DNA from 2 places in the Caulobacter sp. P4_E5 genome. Region 1 is predicted to be linked to the other one. Evidence: predicted binding sites of a transcription regulator. Region 1 holds the regulator's gene; the other holds the start of a gene.
What was found. The regulator HrcA, encoded in region 1, represses chaperone genes, less so after heat shock. The targets are predictions, from matches to a motif close to GTTAGCANTCNNNNNNNNNGANTGCTAAC.

Region 2: a site for HrcA is predicted at 1,816-1,844, ahead of groES (co-chaperone GroES). Genes of this name have one in related genera too.

Annotation. Positions count from the first base shown of each region.
Region 1 is NZ_JBFUJD010000016.1:26,574-31,627, reverse strand. Features, by position in the region: gene AC1DSO_RS07465 (helix-turn-helix domain-containing protein) at 1-153, shown strand, start outside; gene AC1DSO_RS07460 (retropepsin-like aspartic protease family protein) at 150-932, opposite strand; gene AC1DSO_RS07455 (S1C family serine protease) at 1,017-1,994, opposite strand; gene rph (ribonuclease PH) at 2,058-2,774, opposite strand; gene hrcA (heat-inducible transcriptional repressor HrcA) at 2,949-4,025, shown strand; gene grpE (nucleotide exchange factor GrpE) at 4,038-4,676, shown strand; gene dnaN (DNA polymerase III subunit beta) at 4,822-5,054, shown strand, end outside.
Region 2 is NZ_JBFUJD010000067.1:15,106-20,159, forward strand. Features, by position in the region: gene groL (chaperonin GroEL) at 1-1,409, opposite strand, end outside; gene groES (co-chaperone GroES) at 1,468-1,758, opposite strand; gene AC1DSO_RS18460 (VOC family protein) at 1,921-2,304, shown strand; gene AC1DSO_RS18465 (DUF4345 family protein) at 2,334-2,759, shown strand; gene AC1DSO_RS18470 (methylated-DNA--[protein]-cysteine S-methyltransferase) at 2,756-3,274, opposite strand; gene AC1DSO_RS18475 (acyl-CoA dehydrogenase family protein) at 3,453-4,757, opposite strand; gene AC1DSO_RS18480 (GNAT family N-acetyltransferase) at 4,905-5,054, shown strand, end outside.

The sequences.
Region 1 (5,054 bases):
AACCTCTCAATCCTCAAGACCGGCAAGGCCAGGGCGGTGCGCTTCTCGACCCTCGACGCCCTGTGCCGTGAGCTGCAATGTCAGCCGGGCGACCTGCTGACCTTCGAATACGGCCCGGCCGACACCCACGACGAAGACGACGTGGAAGGCTAGTAGGCGCGACCCTTCTCGTCCTCGCGCCACTTCAGGATCAGCCGGCGGTCGCGGAACTCGAACGCGTCCAGGCGCTGGAGGAAGCTCATCCCCAGCAGCGAGCCGCTCATCGGGGCCTTGTTGACCATCACCCGGAAGCCCTCGAGCTTGATCGGCCCGACCGCCAGGCTGCTGGCGTCGTAGGCGGCGCTGTAGCCCTTGCCGTTGGCGGTCTCGGCTTCGTAGCCATAGTCCAGCGTGTCGACCGGGATGCCCAGGCGTCGAGCGTCGTCGGGGCTGAGCACCGTCTGGGTCGCGCCGGTGTCGACCATGAACCGCACGCGCTGGCCGTTGACCAGGCCGTCGACGACATAGGCGCCGTCCTCGCCCTGCGGCACGACCAGGGTGCGCTCGCCGACCTGGACCGGGGTTCCGACGTTGAAGGCCAGCTTCAGCCGCTCGGGGACGCCGGCGATTTCCGCGCGATAGGCATAGCCCAGGGCCAGGACGGCGACGATCCCCGCCCACAAGGCCACGTGCTTCAGGTGTTGGCCGATCGACCCGCGCATCCCGCGCAGCAGGGCCGAGGAGATCAGCACCACCAGGCCCAGTTGGTAAAAGATCTCGGCTTTGTCGTCGCCAGTCCGCACCGCCTCGGGAAAGGCGCGAGCCAGGGCCAAGGCCAGCACCGCCACGGCCGCCAGCAGGCCTAGCCACAGCCAGAGGCGATGGTTGAGAACGGGGCCGGGCGATGGCGCCGACCGTTCCGGCTGGTCCCAGGGGCCGCGGGGCGTCGTCATGGTTCAGGCTCTCGGCTGCGGTCGAGTCAACTTCTTAGAGCTTCCATCGGCCGTGGCCTACCAGAGATAGCGTCTGGTGGCCGCCTAGTTGAACCGCCGTTTCTTCAGCAGGGTGGCGCGGTCCATCGAGCGGACCTCGACCTCGAAGGCGTCGCCCTCGCGCAGGACCTTCAGCGGCACGGTGACGCCGGCGTCGCCCAGGCTCCACAGCGTCTCGTAAAATTCGGCGAGGTCCGCGATCGGCTGGTCGTCGATGGCCAGGATCAGGTCGCCGGCCCGCAGCTCGGCGCGGGCGGCGGGACCCTTGGGCGAGATGCCGACGATCACGACGTGGTTTTCCATCTCCTGGGCGAAGATCCCCAGCCACGGGCGCGGCGGGTGCGGGGCCTGGCCGCGGGCCAGCTCGTCTAGGATCGGCGGCAGCAGCTCGGCGGGCACGAACATGTTGATCGGCTTGGCCTGGCCTTCCTTGTCGCGCCCCTCCAGGGTCAGGGAGCCCAGGCCGACGAGGTCGCCCTTGGGGCCGATCAGCGCCGCCCCGCTCCAGTGGGGGTGGGCCGGGCCGGTGATGATGGCGTCGTCCAGCAGATATTCCCAGTAGCCGGCGAACGGCATGCGGGCCAGGACCTGGCCGGCCACGGCGTGGGCTCGGCCCCCAGCGCCGGCGGCGATGATCGGCGAGCCGGTTTCGAGGTCCTTGGCGCTGCCGATGGCGATCACCGGCAGGTCCAGCGGCTCCAGCGCCTGGACCAGGCCCAGGCCCGAGCGGACGTCCAGGCCCAGCACGTGGGCGGGCACACGGCGGCCGTCATTGCGGGTCAGTACGACCTCTTCGGCCTCGGTGATCAGATAGGCCATGGTCAGGACGAGGCCGCCGGGACCGACGACGACGCCGTTGCCGATGCGCTCGGTGCCCAGGATGGCGGCCGTATAGGCGTCGCCCGGGACGGTGGCCTCCAAGGCGACCATCGAGGCGAGCACATGGTCGAGGTCGAAGCGATAGGCCTCGGCCGACGGGCGCAGGCGGGCTTCGACTTCATGGCCTTCGAACGGGGTGGTCACGCGAGACTCCTAATCTTCAGGATTGGAATCTGGGACCGATACCCCGTTCGGACAAGTGGGCGCCTACCCGCCGATCGCCGCGCGCTGCAGGGCGAACAGTTCGTTGATGCCTTTTTCAGCAAGGCCGAACAGCGCTTCGAACTCGGCGCGGGTGAAGCCGCGCTTCTCGCCGGTGGCCTGGATCTCGACGATGTCGCCCACACCGGTCAGCACGAAGTTGCTGTCGGCCTCGGCGGTGGAGTCTTCTTCATAGTCGAGGTCGAGGACTGGAACGTCGTTGAACACGCCGCACGAGACGGCCGCGACCTGGCCGACGATCGGGTCGGTCTTCAGCACGCCTTCGTCCAGCAGATACTTGGTGGCCAGGCGCAGGGCGACCCAGGCGCCGGTGATGGCGGCGGTGCGGGTGCCGCCGTCGGCCTGGACGACGTCGCAGTCCAGGGTGATCTGGCGCTCGCCCAGGGCCTTCAGGTCGACGACGGCCCGCAGGCTGCGGCCGATCAGGCGCTGGATCTCCTGGGTTCGGCCGGTCTGCTTGCCGGCGGCGGCCTCGCGGCGGCCGCGCGTGTGGGTGGCGCGGGGCAGCATGCCGTACTCGGCCGTGACCCAGCCGGCGCCCTTGTTACGCATCCAGCCTGGGACATTCTCCTCAACCGTGGCGGTGACCAGCACCTTGGTGTGGCCGAAGCTGATCAGGCAGGATCCCTCGGCGTAGCGGTTGACGCCGGTTTCCAGCGTGACGGCGCGCAGCTGATCGGGGGCGCGTTCGGACGGACGCATGGGAAACTCCTGGTTTCAGGAAGAAAGGGGGATATTTGAATGTGCGTGACGGGCCGCTTATCCTATTGCGAGCCGCAGTTGAAAGAGGCCGACTCCTTTTGTTCGACCACCGGGTCCCAAACGACACGCCTCGAGACGACACGCCGCGCATGGTCCTGACCAAGTGGTTTTGAAATGACGCCACCGTTTCCAGGACCGATCGTCCCCGCGCCGGCGCTCGGCGAGCTGGACGCCCGCGCCCGCGACATCTTCCGCCGCGTCGTCGAGTCGTATCTCGAGACTGGCGAGCCGGTCGGCTCGCGCACCATCTCGCGCGGTGGGCTGGCACTGTCGCCAGCCTCGATCCGCAACACCATGCAGGACCTGGCGCATCTGGGCCTGCTGGACGCCCCCCACACCAGCGCCGGACGGATGCCGACCCACGCGGGCCTGCGCATGTTCGTCGACGGCCTGCTGGAGGTCGGCGACATCGCCGAGCAGGACAAGCGGGCCATCGAGGCGCGGCTGGCGGTCAAGGGCCGCTCGTTCGAGGAGGCGATGGCCGAGGCCTCGTCCGTGCTGTCCGGCCTGGCCGGCGGGGCCGGCATCGTGGTCACGCCCGTTCGCGAGGGCGGCGTCAAACACGTGGAGTTCGTGCCGCTTGGCGGCGGCCAGGTGCTGGCGGTCATGGTGTTCGAGGACGGCCAGGTCGAGAACCGGCTGATGCGCCAGGCCCCGGGCGTGACGCCCTCGGCCCTGCAGGAGGCCAGCAACTTCCTCAACGCCCGCCTGCGCGGCCGCACGCTCAGCGAGGCGCGGACCGAGATGGGCGCCGAGCTCGACATCGCCCGCCGCCAGCTGGACGAGACCGCCGCGCGCCTGGTCGAGGACGGCCTGGCCGCCTGGAGCGGCGGGGAGGGCGACGCCCGCTCGCTGATCGTGCGGGGACAGGCCAACCTGCTGGCCGACGCCCGGGCCCACGAGGACATCGACCGGGTCCGCCAGTTGTTCGACGATCTTGAGCAGAAGGGCCAGCTGATCGGCCTGCTCGACGATGTGCGCGACGCCGAGGGCGTTCGCATCTATATCGGGGCCGAAACGCGCCTGTTTTCGCTTTCGGGTTCCTCGGTGATCGCGGCGCCCTATATGACGGGGCGTCAGAAGGTGCTGGGCGCGATCGGCGTGATCGGTCCGGCGCGATTGAACTACGCCCGAGTCATTCCGTTGGTGGACTACACCGCCCGGGTGCTCGGTCGGATGATGGATGGATAAGGACTTTACGAGATGACCGACGAGCAAACGCCGGCGGAAGAGATGCCGTTCGAAGTCGACGACGCGTCGCAAGAGATCGAGGCGCTGAAGCTGGAAGTGGCCGCTCTGAAGGAGCAGGCCCTGCGCTACGCCGCCGAGGCCGAGAACACCAAGCGCCGCGCCGAGCGCGAGATGAACGACGCGCGCGCCTACGCGATCCAGAAATTCGCCCGCGACCTGCTGGGTGCGGCCGACAACCTGTCCCGCGCCACGGCCCACAGTCCCAAGGAGTCGACCGACGCGGCGGTGAAGAACTTCATCATCGGCGTCGAGATGACCGAGAAGGAGCTGCAAGGCGCCTTCGAACGCAACGGCCTGAAGAAAATCGATCCGGCCAAGGGCGACAAGTTCGATCCGCACCTGCATCAAGCCGTGACCGAACAGCCTTCGACCGAGGTCGCCGCCGGCGGCGTGGTCGCCGTGCTGCAGGCCGGTTACGAGCTGATGGGACGCCTGGTGCGCCCGGCCATGGTCGCCGTGGCGGCCAAGGGTTCGACCGGTCCGTCCACGGGTTCGGCGACCGGCGAGCAGCCGGCCGGCGGCGCCAATCCCTATGCCGGAGCGGCCGCCGACGGCGACAACTCGGGCGGGTCGTTCGACCAGAAGGCCTGAACCCGGCGTTTTTGACTGGCGAGGGGGCGTAAATGACGGGCGCGCCCCCTTTCCCCCTCCGCGCTTTGCGATAATGTCGGCGGTCCATTCTCAACGGGGGTAGCGGGCGATTCTCACTGGCCGCCCGCGCGATCTGGACCGAATTATGAAGCTTACGATCGAACGGGCGGCGCTCCTGAAGGCGCTGGGGCATGTGCAGAGCGTCGTCGAGCGCCGTAACACCATCCCGATCCTGTCGAATATCCTGCTGTCGGCGGAAGGCAGCACGCTGTCGTTTTCGGCGACCGACCTGGACATGGAGATCATCGACGAGGGCCTGGCCCAGATCGACGTCCCCGGCCAGATCACCGCCCCGGCCCATACGCTCTATGAAATCGT
Region 2 (5,054 bases), on a different contig from region 1:
AGGATCTTGCCGACCACGATCGAGCCTTCGACGCCGGCATTTTCGGCGATCTGACGGATCGGGGCCTGCAGGGCGCGACGGACGATGGCGATGCCGGCCGTCTGGTCGTCATTGTCGCCGACCAGGCTGGCCAGGGCCTTGGAGGCCTTCAGCAGAGCCACGCCGCCGCCGGGAACGATGCCTTCTTCCACGGCCGCGCGGGTCGCGTTCAGGGCGTCGTCGACGCGGTCCTTCTTTTCCTTCACTTCGACTTCGGTCGAGCCGCCGACGCGGATGACGGCAACGCCGCCGGCCAGCTTGGCCAGGCGCTCTTGCAGCTTTTCCTTGTCGTAGTCCGACGTGGTGTCTTCGATCTGGCGCTTGATCTGGGCGATACGGGCTTCGATCGCGTCCTTCTCACCGATGCCGTCCACGATCGTGGTGTCGTCCTTGGTGATCGAGACCTTCTTGGCGCGGCCCAGCATGTCGAGCGACACGTTTTCGAGCTTGATGCCCAGGTCTTCCGACACGACTTGAGCGCCGGTCAGGATGGCCAGGTCTTCCAGCATGGCCTTGCGGCGATCGCCGAAGCCCGGAGCCTTGACGGCGGCGACGCGCAGGCCGCCACGCAGCTTGTTGACGACCAGCGTGGCCAGGGCTTCGCCCTCGACGTCCTCGGCGATGATCACCAGCGGACGGCCCGACTGCACGACGGCTTCCAGCACCGGCAGCAGCGGCTGCAGCGACGACAGCTTCTTTTCGAACAGCAGGATGAGCGGCTCTTCGAGCTGAACTTCCATCTTGTCGGCGTTGGTGATGAAGTACGGCGACAGGTAGCCGCGGTCGAACTGCATGCCTTCGACGACGTCGAGTTCGGTCTCGGCGGTCTTGGCTTCCTCGACGGTGATGACGCCTTCGTTGCCGACCTTGTCCATGGCCTTGGCGATCATCTCGCCAACGTCCTTGTCGCCGTTGGCCGAGATGGTGCCGACCTGGGCGATCTCGTTGTTGGTCGTGACCTTCTTCGACGACGCCTTGATGTCGGCGACGACGATGGCGACGGCCTTGTCGATGCCGCGCTTCAGATCCATCGGGTTCATGCCGGCGGCGACCGACTTGAGGCCTTCCTGGACGATGGCCTGGGCCAGCACCGTGGCGGTGGTGGTGCCGTCGCCGGCCTTGTCGTTGGTCTTGCTGGCGACTTCGCGGATCATCTGCGCGCCGAGGTTCTCGAAGCGGTCAGCCAGTTCGATTTCCTTGGCGACCGAGACGCCGTCCTTGGTCGAGCGCGGGGCGCCGAACGACTTTTCGATGACGACGTTGCGGCCCTTGGGACCCAGGGTCACCTTCACCGCGTTGGCGAGGATGTTGACGCCGCGCAGCATCTTGTCGCGCGCGTCGGAGGAGAAATAGACGTCTTTAGCGGCCATGTTAGAGCCCTTCTAAAAGAGAAACTTGGGTTCGAAAGCGAGTGGGAACGGGGGAGGCTTAGGCCTCGACCACGCCCAGGACGTCGCTTTCCTTCATGATCAGCAGGTCTTGACCATCGACCTTCACTTCCGTGCCCGACCACTTGCCGAACAGGATGCGGTCACCGGCCTTCACGTCCAGGGCGACGATGTCGCCCTTGTCGTTGCGCGCGCCGGGGCCAACGGCGACGACTTCGCCTTCCTGCGGCTTTTCCTTGGCGGTGTCGGGGATGATGATCCCGCCCTTGGTCTTGGTTTCTTCTTCGACACGCTTCACGAGGACGCGGTCGCCCAGGGGACGAAATTTCATTGTTGTTCTCCGTCGGAACGGTTTGTGTAAGGGCTTCGTCAGCGAGGGAGCGGCGCTGTTAGCAGTCGCCCCCCTTGAGTGCCAACGCCGAGCGTGAGTTAGGCAGCGGCCTCATGGGAGTCAAGGACGTCGCTGACGAACTTTTTTCGGCGGGAGCGTTTGATGTTCGATCATGTGGGGTTCGGAGTGGCCGACTTCCAGCGTTCGGCGGCCTTTTATGACGCCGCCCTGGCGCCGCTCGGGATCCGTCAACTCTATGTCGTGCCCAAGGAATTCACCGGCGGCGCCAACGCCGTCGGCTATGGGGCCAAGCGGCCGATGTTCTGGATCTCCGACCGGAACGCGACCCAGGGCAAGCTGCATGTCGCCTTCGCCGCGACGACCCGCGCCCAGGTCGATGCGTTCTACGAGGCGGCGCTGAAGGCCGGTGGTCACGACAATGGCGCGCCCGGACTTCGCCCACATTACGATAAAGACTATTACGGCGCGTTCGTGCTGGACCCGGACGGCTTCAACGTCGAGGCCGTCTGCCGGGCGCCGGAATAGAGCTGGTCCACAAGCGGAGCCTCTGACGCATGTCGAGTTATGTCCTGTCGCTGTTCCTGGCGGTCCTGGCCTGCGTGATCGGCGGGACGCTGGGCGGCATGATCCTGGCGCGGCCGCAGACCATGCTGGGCCTGGCGGGTTTGGCTGACGAGGACACCCCCAAGCCGCCGCTGTTCGCCGAGGGGCGCGCCCTGGGCGGAGTGCTGATCGCCTCGCACGGGGTAGCGGCGCTGTATCTCGGCTATCAGCCGCGGATCGGGGCGGCCATGGCCCTCGCCTTGGCGGTCGCCTGGCTGGGCGCGGCGGCGGGCCGGGCGCTGTCGGCGGCCCTGGACAACCAGGCCGGCCGCTACAACAGCGGCGCGATGATCTTCAACGCCCTGATCGGCATTACCTTGAGCTTGCCGTTCTTCCAGGTCGGCAAGGTGGTGCTGCGCGGCGTGGGCCTGGCCTAGAGAGGCCGAACGCCTTCGTGGGCTAGCAGCCAGCGCTTGCGTTCGATACCGCCGCCATAGCCGGTCAGCGAGCCGTCCATGCCGATCACCCGGTGGCAGGGCGCGACGATGCTCAGGGGATTGGAGCCGTTGGCGTGGCCGGCGGCGCGGACGGCGACGGGGCGGCCGGCGCGGCGGGCCAGTTCGGAATAGGTGATCGTCTCCCCGGCCGGGATTTCCGTCAGCGCCGTCCACACCGCGTGCTGGAAGGCCGTGCCATTGGTCGCCCAGGAAATACGGCGCAGAGCGTCGAACTCGCCGGCGAAATAGGCCGCCATGGCCTCGCGGATCGTGGCGGGCGCCGGGCCCGGCTCCGGCCGTAGCGTGCGGTAATGGGTCCGCAGCAGGCGATCCAACCGGTGTTCGTGGTCATGGAAGTCCAGGGCGCGCAGGGCGCCGTGCTCGTCGGTGACGATCAGCAACTCGCCGATCGGCGAGGGCGCGCGGTCCAGGATCAGGCGGTCGGGACGACTCATGGCGGCGATCATCGCCGGGGGCGGGGAGCGTGTCCGCCCGGAATTTGCGGCGATTGGCGCTGCTTGCCCCCTCCGCGCTTCGCGCTCCTCCCCCGGAGGGGGAAGAAGGATCGCGGCGGCTTCTTCCCCCTCCGGGGGAGGAGGGCCGCAGGCCCGGAGGGGGCAAGTCAGCGAAGGTTTAGCGAATCCCCGGCACCTGTTGCGCGGCTTCCCGCTCGGCCTTCTGCTTGTAGGCCAGATCCCCGTACTTCGACATCTCCGCGCGGGCGATGGTGCGGCAGTGGACCTCGTCCGGGCCGTCGGCCAGGCGCAGGGTGCGGATGCCGGCATAGGCCTTGGCCAGGCCAAAGTCGCTGGTCACGCCGCCGCCGCCGTGGGCCTGGATGGCGTCGTCGATGATCTTCAGCGCCAGGCGCGGGGCCGCGACCTTGATCATGGCGATCTCCAGGCGGGCCGACTTGTTGCCGGCCTTGTCCATCATGTCGGCGGCCTTCAGGCACAGCAGCCGGCACATTTCGATGTCGATGCGGGCCTCGGCGATGCGCTGCTCCCAGACCGAGTGGTCGGAGATGTACTTGCCGAACGCCTTCCGGGTCATCAGCCGCTTGACCATCTTCTCCAGCGCCACCTCGGCCGCGCCGATCGTGCGCATGCAGTGGTGGATGCGGCCGGGGCCCAGACGGCCCTGGGCGATCTCGAAGCCGCGGCCCTCGCCCAGCAGCAGACCATCCTCGATCGGCACGCGGACGTCCTTGAGGATGACCTCGGCGTGGCCGTGCGGCGCGTCGTCATAGCCGAACACCGGCAGCATGCGGACGATCTCGATGCCCGGCGCGTCCAGCGGCACCAGGATCTGGCTTTGCTGGCTGTGGGTCGAGGCGGTCGGGTCGGTCTTGCCCATCACGATCGCGACCTTGCAGCGCGGATCGCCGACGCCCGACGACCACCACTTGCGGCCGTTGATCACATAGTCGTCGCCGTCGCGCTCGATGCTGGTCTCGATGTTGGTGGCGTCCGAGCTGGCCACCGCCGGCTCGGTCATCAGGAAGGCCGAGCGGATCTCGCCGTTCATCAGCGGGCGCAGCCAGCGCTCCTTCTGCGCCAGCGTGCCGTAGCGCATCAGCACTTCCATGTTGCCGGTGTCGGGCGCGGAGCAGTTGAAGACCTCCGAACCGAAGCCGACCTTACCCATCTGCTCGGCGATCAGGCTGTATTCGAGGTTGGTCAGCTGTTCGCCTTCGAACTCGAAGGTGTCGTCGACATGGGTCTGGCCGCTGTGCGGCGGCATGAAGAAGTTCCACAGGCCGGCGGCCTTGGCCTTCTTCTTCAGCTCCTCGACGACCTGGACCACCTTCCAGCGCTCGGCGCCCAGGACGTTCATCTCGGCCTCGTAGGCCGGGATCGCCGGATAGACGTGCTCGTCCATGAACGCGACGACGCGATCCATGAAGGCGCGTTGCTTGGGGGAGATGTCGAAGTCCATGGCGTTCCCTCTACCCGCTTCTCGCTGTGTCAAACAGTTGTTTGAAGTGGTTGTAGACCGCCCTGACGCGCGGGGCAAGCGCTCCTCATGCCGAAGCGGCCACGGAACCGGGTTGTCAGGCCGCTCGTCCTGACGGAAAACACCGCCATGCTGAACCTGACCGCCGACATCCTGCAGGGCCGCTACGTCCGGCTCGAACCGATCACAGTCGACCATCGCGACGAACTGAAGGCCGCCATCGACTGCGATCCCGCCAGCTGGGAGATCATGTCGGTCAATGGCTGCGGCGAGGGCTTC